One region of the Arthrobacter sp. CAN_A1 genome, then DNA from elsewhere that is predicted to be linked to it. Evidence: riboswitches for the same ligand, from Rfam matches in the RefSeq annotation. Region 1 holds a riboswitch; each other region holds the start of a gene.
What was found. A riboswitch is a leader RNA that binds a small molecule or an ion and turns the genes downstream of it on or off. The one in region 1 is predicted to bind cyclic di-AMP.
Positions count from the first base shown of each region.

Region 1 (3,730 bases):
ATGGCATGAGCGTGGATCCCAGCACAAACCGTGTCCTCCTCGCCACCCACGATGGCTTGTTCGACGTCTCAGAATCGCCCGCAAGTCAGATCGGCCCGACCATCGACCTGATGGGGTTCACCGCGGCAGGGAACGGTGACCTTTACGCCTCCGGTCATCCCGGTCCGGGAACCGACCTGCCCGACCCGGTGGGGCTGATCCGGTCCACCGACCAAGGCCAGACCTGGCAGCCGCTGTCCCGACAAGGAGAGTCCGACTTCCACGCCCTCGCCGCCACCGGCGCTGGGATAGTCGGTTTCGACGGCCAGCTCCAGACCAGTGCTGAGGGGGCGTCGTGGGAACCCGTTGATGAACAGATTCCCGTGTTCAACCTGGGCGCAACGGCCCGCGACAGTGTTGTACTGGCGACCACCGAGGAAGGCCTGCAGCGTTCCACCGACGACGGCGAAACGTGGGCTTCCGTGCCCGGAGCACCCCTGCTGATGCTCACGGCCCTTTCACAAGGAGCAACAGCCGGGATCACACCCGAGGGACAGATTCACACCAGTGATGACGCGGGGTTAACCTGGACCGAACAAGGAACAGTCCCCGGCCAGGTAGCGGCAATCGCAACCCACCTGCTAAAGGATTCCACCCAGCGCATCTGGGTCGCGACCGAAAACGGTGTCCAGGTCTCCAACGACAACGGGCAAACCTTCACGGACATCAGATCGAGCCACCAGTAAACGCGGGGTTAGGATGGCCGATCGAAATCCGGAAGCCCTGGGATCACCGCATGATACCGGGAGAGGGGCTAGCGCAGCAGCCTGCTGATTGCCTGTGTTGCTTCCTTAACCTTCGCGTCAACGGCTTTGGAGGACCCGCTGGTTTCGGCCTCCTTTGCTGCGGAGACGACACAGTGTTGCAAATGATTTTCCAGCAGGCCCAGACTCACGGCGTGCATGGCACTATTGACCGCCGCGACCTGGGTGAGAATATCGATGCAGTACTGATCCTCATCGACCATCCGCGCTATCCCGCGGACCTGTCCTTCGATGCGCTTCAGGCGCCGTAGATAGGCCGCCTTGTCTGGGGAGTAACCGTGTACTCCGCCAGCGGGAACCGGCTGGGCCGTTGCCCGGGACTCCGCCGTGGAACCTTCAGTGGAGGCTGCTTTCGGTGTGTCAATGGTCGTGCTCCGAGGTCCTGCTCCGGCGTTCACGGTCTATCCTTTCAATACCAACCGACCTGCTCGGGTAGTGCCCGGACAGGATCGATGGTGGGTCCCCAACGGCGCACTCCGCGCAGCCTTCTAAGTATTATCGATGTTTCGAACAGTCGCGAACGCGTGGACGTCGGAATCGGTTCCCTCCTCCGCCAGCGCTCCGCTATTCCTGGGAGCACCCTGAAAGGTTGCTGAATTCCGTTACCGTAATGTGACTTAAATACCAGGGTGGGGTATTCTCATTTGAGTGATCCTGGCATCCGCCGAGGTCATATTCCCGCGCAGAATGCCGAGTCCTGCCACTGCACCGGGAGCCGTTCGCACAATCCAGATGGCAGGGACGGGGGAACCACGTTTCCACCGGGCCACCGCACGCGGTGACCCTCGGGGTTAAGTCGATCCGACTATCCAGAGCAGAACCTGCAGCATCGTTAGCGATCGCAGGACAGCACAGATAGCGGTCGGCCGGGTGACTCCCATCCGAACCCGACAGCTCACCCCGCAGGCATGGGAGAGGCAAAACACCATGTCACGTACGTCCATTCCTGCACGCCACCGCGCCGCAACCACCCACTCCGTCGCCCTCACCGGCCTGGCCTACTCCGCGAAGACCAATGCCGTCGCACTGGGCAAGCCAGCCATCATCGCAGCCGCAACCGGCAGCCTCGTCTTCTCCGTCGGAGCCGCCGCCCACGCGGGAACCTACACTCAGGACACCGCACCCGCGCAGACGACAACCGTTTCGGCGCCGACTGCAGGTGTTCACACTGTCGTTGCCGGTGACACTCTGGGTGCGATCGCCTCACTGCACGGCATCAACCTCGATACCCTGTTGGCCCAGAACGGCCTCTCCTACGCCTCAGTGATCTACCCCGGACAGCAGATCCAGCTCACCGGCGGTCCAAGCGCAGCCGTCAGCCCCGCTACCGTTCCGGCCGCACCCGCGACACAGGCCTTTGCCGCGGCACCGGCCCCTGCGTCACCGGCGCCCGCCGCCGCGCCGGCCATGATGTCCCTGGCCTCGGGTTCCATTACTCCCATCGCGCCGGAAACCCCGTCAGTTCCCGCGAGCGGCGTCGGCTCAGCACTGGTCGCCTCGGCATACGGGCAGCTCGGCTCCATCCAGGACTGCACCATTCTCGTCGAGCGGGCGCTGCGCTCCATCGGCCTGAACGTCGGAGACCTCGGCCCCCTGCAGTTCGACCAGTACGGAACCCGGGTCTCGACCCCGGCCCCCGGTGACCTCGTCGTCCGCCCCGGCCACATCGCCATCTACGTCGGGAACGGAAACGTCATCAGCAGCGGCATGAACGGTTCAAACCTCACCATCGAGCACCCGCTGTCCGACCTCGCCGGTTCCTACTTCGTGCGAGTCAACGGCTAATACCCGACCTTGCGGAAATGCTCCGCAAGCCGATCAAAAGTGGCAGGTGTCCTGAGCGGAGGGCACCTGCCACTTTTGGTTCGCGGAGTCGGGTCAGACCGTCGCGGATCCTGCCGTTCGCCACGCCCTTACATCGAGTCGATCGAGGCGATAAGTATCTCGGCTGCTCGGCGGGCTTGCCGTGCGGGTTCGGTGGTTCCGCTGATCGCGGCAGTGGTTTGTGCGCCTTCGGCCAGGATGGCCAGCTGGGCGGCAAGTTCGGTTGTTCCTCCGGCGTCGGCGACGAGGCGGCCGAGGTATTCCTGGAACGAGTGTTTGTGGAGCCGCGCTACCTCGGCGACTGCGGGCGAAACGGCCCCGAGCTCGCCGAAGGCGTTGATGAAGCCGCAGCCCCGAAATGAGTCGCTGGCAAACCAGTCGGCGAGGTAGTCGTAAACAGCCAGAAGTCGGTCTTCGGGGGAGGCGGCACGGTCAACGGCTGTTGTGACGCCGTCGGTCCAGAGCTGATGCCGGTATTGCAGTACCGCGAGGACTATCGCTTCTTTTGACGGGAACAACCGGTAGAGCCGTTTCAGCGACACCCCGGATGCCTCTCGCAAAGCGTCCATTCCTACCGCCTGGATGCCGCGTGCGTAGTACAGCGCGTCAGCGGCCTCGATCACGCTGTCGCGTACTTTTCCCTCGTCCATTGTTCAAGTGTACTTGCGGGAGAACCATCGTTCCCGTACAGTCGGTGAAACGTAGAGAACGCTCGTTCTCACACTATTGGAGGGACACTCACATGCCGTTCATCACTGTCGGAAACGAGAATTCGGCGCCAGTGCAGGCGTATTTCGAGGACCACGGAACCGGTCAGCCAGTGGTGCTGATCCACGGGTACCCGCTTGATGGGTCGTCCTGGGAGAAACAGAGCGCAGCCCTGCTTGATGCGGGCTACCGAGTGATTACCTACGATCGACGCGGTTTCGGCCGGTCCTCCAAGCCGACCACCGGCCACGACTACGACACGTACGCTGCCGACCTGGCCGCCGTTCTGGAATCGTTGGACCTTCGCGAAGCTGTCCTGGTCGGGTTCTCCATGGGAACCGGCGAGGTGGGTCGCTACCTCGGAACCTACGGTTCAGAGCGTGTCGCGAAGGCAG
Region 1 is NZ_JADOUR010000012.1:25,058-28,787, reverse strand. Features, by position in the region: gene IWX62_RS12940 (F510_1955 family glycosylhydrolase) at 1-725, shown strand, start outside; gene IWX62_RS12935 (metal-sensitive transcriptional regulator) at 794-1,201, opposite strand; cyclic di-AMP (ydaO/yuaA leader) riboswitch at 1,514-1,727, shown strand; gene IWX62_RS12930 (C40 family peptidase) at 1,731-2,588, shown strand; gene IWX62_RS12925 (TetR/AcrR family transcriptional regulator) at 2,717-3,277, opposite strand; gene IWX62_RS12920 (alpha/beta fold hydrolase) at 3,370-3,730, shown strand, end outside.

Region 2 (3,730 bases), on a different contig from region 1:
CCCGCAGGACACGCTGCCTGCGCACCACCTGGAGGCAGCATCATGACCGAAGTCAGCAACCGTACCGCCCGCCAGGCCCAGCGCGCCGAAGCGGCAGTCTCGGCAGTGACAGCGTTCGACGTCGTCGTGACCCGGGTGCAGCGCCTGAGCGACAACTTCCAGCGCATCACCTTTGGTGGGGCCTGCCTGAAGGATTTCGGCGTCCAGGGCCCCAGCCTCGATCTGCGCATCAAGGTGATGATCCCGGCCAGCCGGGACGACGACGCCCCCCGCCTGAACCTGCGGGCGCTGCTCGAGGCGCCCACCGGGGGGCCTGGCTGGTACCAGCAGTGGCTGGCACTGGACCCGGCCGTCCGGGGGTCGATGCGCACCTATACGGTGAGGGAAGCCCGGTGCGGCGATGATCAACCCGAGATCGACGTCGACTTCGTCATGCACTTCGACGCCGAAGGCAACGGGGGCCCGGCGTCGCTCTGGGCCGCCGCAGCGACGCCGGGCGACCGGATCTGGCTGATCGGCCCGAACGTCCACGCCGCCACCTGCACCACCGCCGGTTCCTACGGGGGGATCGAATGGCGCCCGGGGCTGGCCCAGCACATTCTGCTGGCTGGTGACGAGACAGCGGTGCCCGCCATCAGCGCCATCCTTGAGTCGCTGCCGACCGATGTCGGCGGGCACGCGTTCCTTGAGGTGCCGGACCCGGCCGACTTTCAGGACGTTCTCACCGGGTCGTCGGTCCGGATCACCTGGCTGGCCCGGGGGCAGCGCCCCCACGGGGAACTCCTGGACGCGGCGGTTCGTGACGCGGTCCGTGTGCCCGGGTGGGTGTCGCTGGCAGTGCCCTTCGCCGTCGGGGTGGATCCCACCTCGCGGGCCGGGCTGACGCTCGCCGCCGCCGCTGCCGTGGCGGCCGGCCCGGAGCCCGAAGAGGTGAACATCGACGAGACGATCCTGTGGGAAACCCCCCAGCGGTTGAACGCCTCGACGCTCACCAGCTCGCTCAACCCCGACCGACCGTCCGGCGCGCTCCCGTTCTACGCGTGGATCGCCGGCGAAGCTGCAGTGGTTCGAGGGCTGCGGCGATACCTGGTGCGCGACGTCGGCATCGACCGTAAGCAGGTTGCTTTCATGGGGTACTGGCGCAGGGGACGATCGGAGCTGAGCTAGTCGCCACGCCGTGAGTTGTGTAACGGAATTGTAACTTTTCCGTTAGGTGGCCTATCCTTGTAGGGAGCCATCTGCATCATTGTGGCTCCCGGCCTGCACGCCTAACCCTGTCAGCAGCCGGCCCCCAATTCACCGTGGCAGGGGTGGAGGACCCATCTTTTGGCAGTTTTCCTGCCTTCGGGGTGCAGCCCTTCGCACATCGCTTTCCCGCTCTCGTGCCGGAAAGCAGCAGTGGGCCGAGTCAACTCTTGCTCGAATCCGACAGCTAACTTCACCGGCGTTGCAGAGAGGCTCTTGTTTTGCCCAAGCCGGTCACTTCCGGGCGCCGCCGCGCGCCCGTTCAGCCCACGCCCATCCGCCGATCAGCCCTGCTCGCCACGGGTGCACTTGCCGCAGCGGCGGGCCTTACCCTGACGGCCTTCTTCCCGTCGGCCGAGATGTCACCGTCGCCCGTCGCCCATGAGCCGGCGGGCCCGACGGCGCCCGTCACCGCCGACGCCGATGCCACGATCGACTTCGGTAAGGAATCACCGCTCGCCATGGCCTCCACCCCGGCGGCCAAAACCACTGTGCTGTCCAGCGATGCCGCAACCTTCGCCGCCCCGATCAAGGGCGCGCCAATCGCCTCATCGTTTGGCTACCGGGTGAACCCGATGGGCGGGTTCGGTGACGAACTGCACACCGGGACCGACTACGCCGGCGCCTGCGGCACCCCGGTTCTGGCCTCCCGCGCCGGCACCGTGGTGGAGTCCGGGTGGCATGCCTACGGCGGCGGCCAGCGGATCGTGGTGGACCACGGTGGCGGACTCGAAACCTCGTACAACCACCTCAGCGTGCTTGGCGTGACCGTCGGGCAAAAGGTGAACAAGGCCCAGGGCCTGGGCGCCGTCGGCAGCACCGGCAATTCAACCGGCTGCCACCTCCATTTTGAACTCCTGGTTGACGGGGAAAAGATCGACCCCCAAACCAGGCTCTAACTCACGGAAAACTCAGGAATCCCGCCGTCGTTCCCGGTGTTCACGCCCCGTGGAGGGGATTGTCCAGACAATCCCCTCCACGGGGCCCGTCCGGTGGGAAACCGGAGCGGCTCAGGGCTCCGGGTTGGTGACGACTGCCGGATCCTTCTTGCCGTACGGCATCCGCAACCGCAAAGAGTTGGCATCCACCTTCAGCGACATGTGTGTGCCCTTGCCCAACGGGTCGCCGTCAAGCTGGATTTCCTGCGGCTCGTCGAGCTGAATCTCGGCTTCCCTGCACTGGAAGTACTCCAGCGACGGGTCCTTGCCCTTCCCGCGGGCAAACAGTTTCCCGACCACACCGAACCAGCCCAGCCGGCCGGTCGGTGCCACGGTCATGATGTCCAGCAGCCCGTCGTCGATCTTCGCGCCCGGGAAAATCTCGAGACCACCCATGATCTTGCCGCAGTTTCCGCCCATCACGCTGCGCAACCGGCGCTCAATGACCTCGCCGCCATCCAGGGTGATGCGCGTGCGGGTGGGCTTGCCGCTCAGGTTCCTGATGCCGGCATCGACGTAGGCGAGCCAGCCCACCTTGTCCTTCAGGTCGTCGCGGGTATCCGCCATGATTGACGCGTCAAAGCCCAGTCCCGCCATCACCAGGAACACGTGGGAGTCCTGGGCGCGGTCCACGGTGACGTGCACAACGTCGACGTTGCGTTCGGTGCCGAACAGGGCGGCCTTGGCGGCCTCCTGCGGATTGTCGACGGCGATATCCAGGTTGCGGGCCAGCAGGTTGCCGGTGCCCAAGGGGATCAGGCCCAGCGCCACACCGGTGCCATTGACCACCTCTGCCACGCAGCGGACCGTCCCGTCACCGCCCGCGGCGATCACCACGTCCACTCCGGCGTGAACGGCTTCCTGCGCCTGGCCGCGGCCCGGATCATCCACTGACGTCTCCAGGTAGAGCACCTCGTCCCATCCCTCGGCAGCGCAGAGCTCCGAAACGATCGCGCGAATGTCAGCGCCGGTATTCTTGACCGGGTTGATGATCAACGCGGCGCGCTTGGTCCGGGTGTCGGAGGGCTGGGTCATGGTGTCCTTCTCGATGGTTGACGGGGAGCGTGCGGGTGCATCGGCAAAAAGTTATCAGCAGGCTTGCCAACGTCAGCTTATCCCGCAGCAAGAACGGGTAGCCTCGTCTAGTGGAATTCTCTCAGCGATATGTGGCTCTTGGCGATTCGTTTACTGAAGGCGTCGGCGACTGGCATCAGGCCAGCCCCAACGGTGTGCGGGGGTGGGCGGACCGGGTGGCCGAGCAGCTGATCCTCGCCGACAGCTCCTGGGGCTACGCGAATCTCGCCGTTCGTGGGAAAAAGGTACGCCAGGTCCTTGACGAACAGGTTGACAGGGCGCTGGCCCTGCAGCCCACGTTGATCACCATCTACGCGGGCGGCAACGACATTCTGCGGCCGCGCATCGACATTGACGCGATGATGGCCGCCTATGACGACGGCGTGGCCCGGCTGGCGAGCTCGGGTGCCGCCGTCGTGCTGTTCACCGGGTTTGATTCGGTGGGGTCGGCCGTGTTTGGCAAAACCCGCGGC
Region 2 is NZ_JADOUR010000002.1:250,592-254,321, reverse strand. Features, by position in the region: gene IWX62_RS03990 (ABC transporter ATP-binding protein) at 1-46, shown strand, start outside; gene IWX62_RS03985 (siderophore-interacting protein) at 43-1,167, shown strand; cyclic di-AMP (ydaO/yuaA leader) riboswitch at 1,273-1,462, shown strand; gene IWX62_RS16210 (M23 family metallopeptidase) at 1,467-2,144, shown strand; gene IWX62_RS03975 (diacylglycerol/lipid kinase family protein) at 2,256-3,218, opposite strand; gene IWX62_RS03970 (SGNH/GDSL hydrolase family protein) at 3,329-3,730, shown strand, end outside.
Region 2: it holds a riboswitch for cyclic di-AMP, as region 1 does, so the genes downstream of both, IWX62_RS16210 (M23 family metallopeptidase) here and IWX62_RS12930 (C40 family peptidase) in region 1, are expected to answer to the same signal.

Region 3 (3,730 bases), on a different contig from region 1:
GAAGTCGGGGATCCACCGGTCGCTGGCAGCGATGCGTTCAGCGCGTTCCAGTGCTGCGGGGGAGAACATGCCCAGCCACAGGCCGCCGTCGGACGCGAAGTTCTTCTGCGGGGCGAAGTAGTAGACGTCGGAAGCGCTGACATCAACGTCCAGCCCGCCGGCGGCCGAGGTCGCGTCAATGAGGACCAACGCATCCGGTGCGGCGCCATCCACCCGGTGAACCGGGGCGGCAACACCGGTGGACGTCTCGTTCTGCGGCCAGGCGTAGACGTCGACTCCCGCCTCAGCCTGAGGGGTGGGCCGGGTCCCCGGCACCGAGGTGATCACCGACGAAGCGTCGAGGAACGGGGCCCGGTTGGTGGCCGACGCGAACTTGGACCCAAATTCCCCGAAGGACAGGTGCTGGGCCTTGTTCTCCACCAGACCAAAGGACGCCACATCCCAGAAAGCGGTTGACCCGCCGACTCCCAGAATCACTTCGTAGCCGTCCGGTGCGCTGAACAGTTGGGTCAGGCCGTCCCGGATCGACCCGACAAGATTGCGCACCGGCGCCTGCCGGTGGGAGGTGCCCAGCAGGGTGCGCCCGGCCTGGGCGAGTGCTTCCAGTTGACCGTCACGGACCTTCGAGGGGCCGGCACCGAAACGCCCGTCGGCGGGGAGGAGCCCAGCGGGGATTGTGTGGTCCGGGGAAATACTCATGGTTCCTCCAAAGGGGTAAGCGTGCAACTCGCGACGGGTTTCATTCTGCCGCACTGGCGGTCTCCGGCGACATTTGTGAACCGCATCGGGAGGCGTGGACGGCGGCGGCTGATTGCCTTGGCCGGCAGGAAATGGGTTAACCTTGGGAGGCGTAGAACTCCCGTTCGGCGCTGGCGTTACGTGCCGCGTTCCCACCGCGCAAGCTGCCCGCTGATCCAACCCGCACCAGTGCCTAGGAGCTGAACCGCATGACGGACCTCATCGATACCACTGAGATGTACCTGCGGACCATCCTGGAACTGGAGGAGGAAAACATTGTTGCCCTCCGCGCCCGGATCGCCGAACGGCTCCGTCACTCAGGCCCTACCGTGTCGCAGACCATCGGCCGGATGGAACGCGACGGGCTGGTGGTGGTCTCGGGCGACCGCCACCTGGAATTTACTGACCTCGGCCGCCGTCGTGCCATCGGTGTCATGCGTAAACACCGTCTCGCTGAACGTTTGCTTTCCGACGTGATCGGCCTCGACTGGGCGTACGTCCATGAGGAGGCTTGCCGCTGGGAGCATGTGATGAGTGAACGGGTTGAACAGCGCCTCTACGAGCTGCTCGGAAAACCCACCGAATCTCCCTACGGCAACCCCATCCCCGGGCTTGAGGCGCTGGGCGGACCGCCGACCGAAAACTTCACCGCCGGTGTGTTGAGCCTCCTGTCAGTGATCGGGACCAACCCGCCCGGATCGGTCATCACCCTGGTCCGGTTGGCCGAACCTATTCAGGTGGATCCTGAGTTGCTGTCACAGCTTGATGAGGGCGGATTGCGACCGGGAACGGTCATCAGCGTGCAGACGGTCGGCGATTACGTGTCGGTCCGGGTCGAGGGGATCGAAGGCGCTCTTGAACTGCCGCCTGAGGTTGCTGCACACGTGTTTGTTTCGGTCAGCCCGACGGTAGTTTAGGGCAGAACAGCGCACTGTTGCCGCAAGTTATCCACAGGAAAAGATAACGAACGTATCTCTTTTGCTTCTGGTCCCGGATAATGGAAAACTGGCGTTGATACATCAGCGTTACCTGATCCGCACGCCTAACCCTGTCAGCGGATCAGGATGCTGAGAACCCGTGACAGGGGCGGAGGACCCATCGATGACGGCTGTTTCGCCGCCTTGGGGTGAAGTCCGGATCCGGTGCCGCGTCAGTGGACCAGATCAGGACCGAGTTCTTTCCCGACTCGAATCCGACAGCTAACTTCGCAGGCATATACGAAAGGGACCCTTTGTCGAAGCACCATGCTTCGGGACGCCGCCGTGCCGGTGCCCCAGTACCAATAGCGCGCCCGAGAGACGCCCAGCGGCTCGAGCGACGACGTCGGGCCACCCGGGTCCGAAGCGACCTTTCGCTGACCGGGATGAGCCAGAAGGTGGCCATTGCCGCCGCCGCGTCAGGGCTGGTCCTCACCATCGCGCTGCCCACCACTGCCGCGTCCATTCCGGCCGGGGAGACGGCTGCCGCCACCGGTGAGGCCGTTGCTGCCGCCGAAACGACAGTTGCACCGCGGGATATCACGGTTCCCGACGCCGCACTGGTTGATTTCAGCCGCACCGCACTGCAGAGCACGTTCGACGCCGACGCCAAACTCACCGAGATCATGACCGCCGCAGGGTCCGCGGCCGTGCCTGCCGCAGCCAGGGGATCGTTGTCCGCGCCGCTGGACGATCTCATCATGACCTCACCCTTCGGTTACCGGGTCAGTCCGATTACCGGGATGGGTGGGGAACTCCACTCCGGACAGGACTTCAGTAGCTCCTGCGGCACCGAAGTGTTGTCCGCAGCGGCCGGCACCGTCACCTTCGCCGGCTGGCACCCCTACGGCGGAGGAAACCGTGTGGTGATCGACCACGGCAACGGACTTGAATCCACCTACAACCACCTCTCGCTCAGCAGCGTCAAGGAGGGGCAAAAGGTTGACCGCGGCGAGGCAGTCGCACAGAGCGGCAGCACCGGCGCCTCGACCGGGTGCCACCTCCACTTCGAAGTGATGGTTGACGGCCAGACCGTCGACCCCATGGGCTGGCTGTAACCAAGGCCACACCGTTCCGTGACCGGAATGTGACATTGTGGCCGATCTGCTGTACCGTCGATCCCGTGCCAAATTCTTATAGGTTTGGCACTCCCGAGCAGATCGCCTAGCTCTGCCACTGCCCGGGGTCCGTTCGCACAATTCGCATGGCAGAGGCGGGGGAACCAATTAGTGGATTTCGCAAGAAATCCTTGGGGTTAAGTCGCATGTTTCCAACAGGAAAGTTGCGGCCGGGTGACTCCCATCCGAATCCGACAGCTCACCTCGCAGGCAATTGGGAGAGGCAATCAAACGTGTCAACTAGCTCTTCTCTGGGCCGCCACAGGGCCGCCCGCACGCACACCAGCCCCCTGACGGCGATCTCCACCGCTGTCTCCTCGAACGCCGGATCGGTAGGCCGCCAGGCCGCCGTCATCGTCGCAGCCTCAGGGCTTGTCCTGACTGCCGGATTGCCGGCACACGGGATCGGCGAGGCCGAGCGCGTTGCCCTCTCCACCCCCCTGAACTCGGTATCGGTGACCGCAGATGCAGTCAGCGCAGCCGCCACCGCGGAGATCACCTTCGAGCGCACCGCCGTCACGGCAACACCCGCCGTCGTGGAAGCTGCACCAGCCGTTGAGGTCCAGGCCGACGTCGTTGAGCCAGTAGCCGAAGCCGTTGCACCAGCCGCCGTCGTCGAACCCGTCGTGCAGGAAGCTGCCCCGGCCGCCGAGGCGCCGGTCGAGGCCCCCGCCGCTCCAGCACCTGCACCTGCTCCAGTCGCAGCAACTCCGGCGCCCGCCGCCGAGGAGCCAGCACCGGCAGCACCGTCCGGCAACATCGCAGCAGGGCTCGTCGGATCCGCCTACTCCCAGATTGGTGTTGCGCAGGATTGCACCGCCATGGTCGAGAAGGCACTTCGATCGGTCGGTAAGTCAGTCGGAGACATCGCCCCGAGCGGCTTCTTCGCCTTCGGTT
Region 3 is NZ_JADOUR010000007.1:109,599-113,328, reverse strand. Features, by position in the region: gene serC (phosphoserine transaminase) at 1-699, opposite strand, end outside; gene IWX62_RS10270 (metal-dependent transcriptional regulator) at 948-1,655, shown strand; cyclic di-AMP (ydaO/yuaA leader) riboswitch at 1,794-1,967, shown strand; gene IWX62_RS10265 (M23 family metallopeptidase) at 1,970-2,773, shown strand; cyclic di-AMP (ydaO/yuaA leader) riboswitch at 2,898-3,061, shown strand; gene IWX62_RS10260 (hypothetical protein) at 3,067-3,730, shown strand, end outside.
Region 3: it holds a riboswitch for cyclic di-AMP, as region 1 does, so the genes downstream of both, IWX62_RS10265 (M23 family metallopeptidase) here and IWX62_RS12930 (C40 family peptidase) in region 1, are expected to answer to the same signal.

Region 4 (3,730 bases), on a different contig from region 1:
ATGCCCGAACTTCCCGAGGTCGAGGTGGTGCGCCGCGGCCTGGCCCGCTGGGTGCTGGGGCGAACCATTGACGACGTCGACATCCTCGACTCCCGGTCCATCCGCCGTCACGGGCTCGGCGCGGAGGACTTCGCCGGCAACCTCGGGGGAGCCCGGGTGCTTGACGTGGTGCGGCGCGGGAAGTTCCTGTGGCTGCCGTTGGCCGCTCCGGATGAGGGCGGTTCCCCCGGGGTGGCCTCCGCTGATTGTGTAGTTCCAGTTGCTCTGATGGCGCACCTGGGGATGAGCGGGCAGTTGCTGGTCAAAGACGCGGGCTCGCCCGAGGAGAAGCACCTCCGGGTCAGGTTGACCCTGTCGGCTGCAGAGGATCCCTCCACCGGACCCTTGCCAGCGGAGCTGCGGTTTGTCGACCAAAGGATTTTTGGCGGCCTCTTTGTGACATCGATGGTGTCGACCGATGATGGCCAGCCGGGTGGGCTGGGCGAGAGCCCGCTGCCTCTGATTCCGGTTGAGGCGTCCCACATTGCCCGCGATCCGCTGGATCCGGCGTTCTCCTTTGACTCCTTCTTCGCGAAGCTGCGGCGGCGCAAGACGGGCATCAAGCGCGCATTGCTCGATCAGGGCCTGATCTCCGGGATCGGCAACATCTACGCCGATGAAGCGCTGTGGGCGGCCAGGGTCCATTACGCCCGACCGACCGACACCATGCGCCGCGCCGACGCGCTGCGGCTGGTGGACGCCAGTCGCGACGTGATGGCACGGGCGCTCGAAGCCGGCGGCACCAGCTTCGACTCGCTCTACGTGAACGTCAATGGAACCTCCGGCTACTTTGAGCGGTCCCTCAACGCCTACGGCAGGGAGGGTGAACCCTGCACCCGCTGTGCCGCGGACCCGTCCTTCCAGGGTTTTTCCCTGATCCGGCGGGAGATGTTTATGAACCGGTCGTCCTTCAGCTGCCCGCGGTGCCAGCCCAGACCCCGCAACGGCCGCTGGTAGACCTGCCCCTGGCCCACCCGGTACCTGCCCCTGACCTTTGGCCCTGCCCCTGCCCTTTGCCCACTGGATGGCCGGATTCGCTGGGCATGTCCGGAACTCTCCACCGAATCGGCCCCTACACTGGGCAAACTCCTCTGAGAATGGCTTGGGCGGCTCCCGCAGCGGGTCTACCGCCCGGGCTCACTTCTCCTCCACCAGAGAGAATTGCCCACTTAGCGCAAGTCACCCTGCTGCGCCCTCCACGGGTGGGTAACCATGGGGCATGGACACCGTGAAAACCCTTCAAAAGCTTGGCGGCGTGGCACGCCGTAAGGAACTAACCCGAGCCGGCCTGGGCAGCGTACACCTCGGGGCTGCCCTGGCCAAAGGTGAGGTGGTAAGCCCCATGCCGGGCGTCTTCGCGCTGCCCGACACCGCGGGGAGCCTCCTCATCGCAACCTGTGCCAAGGCGGAACTCGCATGCATCAGCGCCGCAGCGCACCGAAATCTCTGGATACTGCGTCAGCCCCATATGGTCCATGTGAGCGTCAATCACAGCCGGCCGCTGGGAGAACGATTCGTTGTCCATCGTGCCCAGTCGCCTCTGAGCATGATTGATATCTGCGTGCAATGCGTCAGCTGCCTGCCAGAGCTTGATGCGCTGTGCATTCTGGAGTCGGCTGTGGTGCGGGGGTTTGTAGCACCACGTGAGCTGCTGGCCGCCCTGGCCGGGAAACGTAATGCGCGGGAGCGGGGAGTGGCCCGGCTGATCGATCCCCACTCGCAGTCCATTATCGAGACGGCCGCCCGCTATCACCTCCGACGGGCAGGACTCAACCCCCAGACACAGGTGTACATCAAGGGTGTGGAACCGGACACCTTCCTGGAGCTTGTCCGCCGTGGTCTCCGACGTCCCCGATCCGATGTCAGCACCGAGGGAGGTCATTCAACAGCACACTGCCCCCGTAACCTAAATGTGACAAAACCCCAAACCGAAATGTACAGTAGACGGCACGCCGGGTTCCGTTCAACTCAGCGTCCTCCCGACAGATTGCCTAATTCTGCCGCTGCCGTGAGGTCCGTTCGCATACATCCGGCAGAAGCGGGGGAACCAGTAGTGGTCGTCGAGAGACGGCCTAGGGGTGAAGGCGTGATAGTGCGCCCGGGTGGCTCCCATCCGAATCCGACAGCTAACTTCGCAGGCACTGGGAGAGGCAACATCATGTCCAAGAACCGTTATATCGCGCGCCACCGTGCGACCCCGCCAAGCGCCATGCAGACCGTTTCGAAGGCAGTCAGCTCACACGCTGGCGCTATCGGCCGTCCAGCAGCAGTCGTCGTTGCAGCATCAGGTCTGATGTTGAGCGCCGGACTTCCCGCCAACGCTGCAGGCGAAATCAACGTCCAGGCCGCGCCTGCACCAGTCGCTCAGGCTGCCAGCGCCCCGGCACCCGGCACCTCCAGCCACACCGTTCAGGCGGGAGATACTCTCGGCAGCATCGCCGGCACCTACGGTGTCAGCGTCGAGGCACTCTTCGCCGCCAACGGCCTCGGCTGGGACTCGGTCATCTTCCCAGGTGACGTCATCTCACTGTCCGGTAACGCTGGCCAGGCTACCCAGGTAGCAGCACCAGCAGCACCTGCACCGGCGCCAGCGACTCAGGTAGCTGCACCAGCTGCCCCCGCCGAAACCAGCAACCTGGGCATCACCACCGCCTCCGAGGACATCCAGCCCATCGGCGCGGCGTCCACCGGCGGCCAGGTGTCCAGTGCAGGTATCGCGGGAACCGCGCAGTCGATGGTCGGCTCACCGTACGTCTTCGGTGGCACCAGCTCAACCGCTGGCTGGGACTGCTCGGGCTTCGTCCAGTGGGTCTACGCCCAGCACGGCATCGACCTGCCCCGCACCAGCCAGGCACAGATGGGCGCGCTGACCCCCACCAGCAACCCACAGCCCGGCGACCTCGTCGTCCAAAATGGTGGCGGACACATCGGTATCTACATCGGTGGCGGCCAGATGGTCAGCGCCCTGAACCCAAGCCAGGGCACCCTCGTCCACGCGGTCAGCGCCATGCCACTGGTGGGGTATTACACCCTCTAAGCCCCCAGCCCCGCCTCTGCGGACCGGGAATTAGCAGTGAAGGCACCACCGGAGAGATCCGGTGGTGCCTTCATGCTTTTGCTCAGTTGGAGAGACGTGCGGCGTCGTACCAGCGAAGAACCCGCAATGCCCGGAGGGTGTTCCACCGGCTCGATGTACCAACGGGTTCTTCGAATCGGAAGTGGACCGCCCCGGGGTGAGTGTTCTCCAGCAGCCAACGTCCATTTGTCCGACGCTTGGCGCGCACGTGATCGACTGCCTCGGTCAGCCTCGGATCGGCTGGCCCGCCGCGGAGAGCGAAATAGCTCGTCGCTTTGAGCAGGTCATAGTGCCAGCGCGGAGGGTACGAGAACTCAAGCCATCGGGGGTTCACCACCTCGCCTGTGCGCAACGACCGGAACAGACTGCGTCGAAGCAGATACTCCTCACCCGCGTGGCGGGCCCGGCCGACCTCGTCTGATCCACCGGTGCGACGCTCCCACCTCAGTAAAGCGTCGATCACGTCAAGAGTGCTGGCGAACGATCCCGGCGCCGCAGGCGACTCGGCCCAGCAGTTCCAGCCTCCGTCAGGCAGCTGGTCGGCCAGGAGCCGCTCAACCACCGGACCGACGTCGATGCCGAGATAGGTGCCGATCAGGACAGTGCCGGCATTGA
Region 4 is NZ_JADOUR010000004.1:258,358-262,087, reverse strand. Features, by position in the region: gene mutM (bifunctional DNA-formamidopyrimidine glycosylase/DNA-(apurinic or apyrimidinic site) lyase) at 1-996, shown strand; gene IWX62_RS07095 (hypothetical protein) at 1,313-1,921, opposite strand; cyclic di-AMP (ydaO/yuaA leader) riboswitch at 2,034-2,194, shown strand; gene IWX62_RS07090 (NlpC/P60 family protein) at 2,198-3,076, shown strand; gene IWX62_RS07085 (hypothetical protein) at 3,159-3,730, opposite strand, start outside.
Region 4: it holds a riboswitch for cyclic di-AMP, as region 1 does, so the genes downstream of both, IWX62_RS07090 (NlpC/P60 family protein) here and IWX62_RS12930 (C40 family peptidase) in region 1, are expected to answer to the same signal.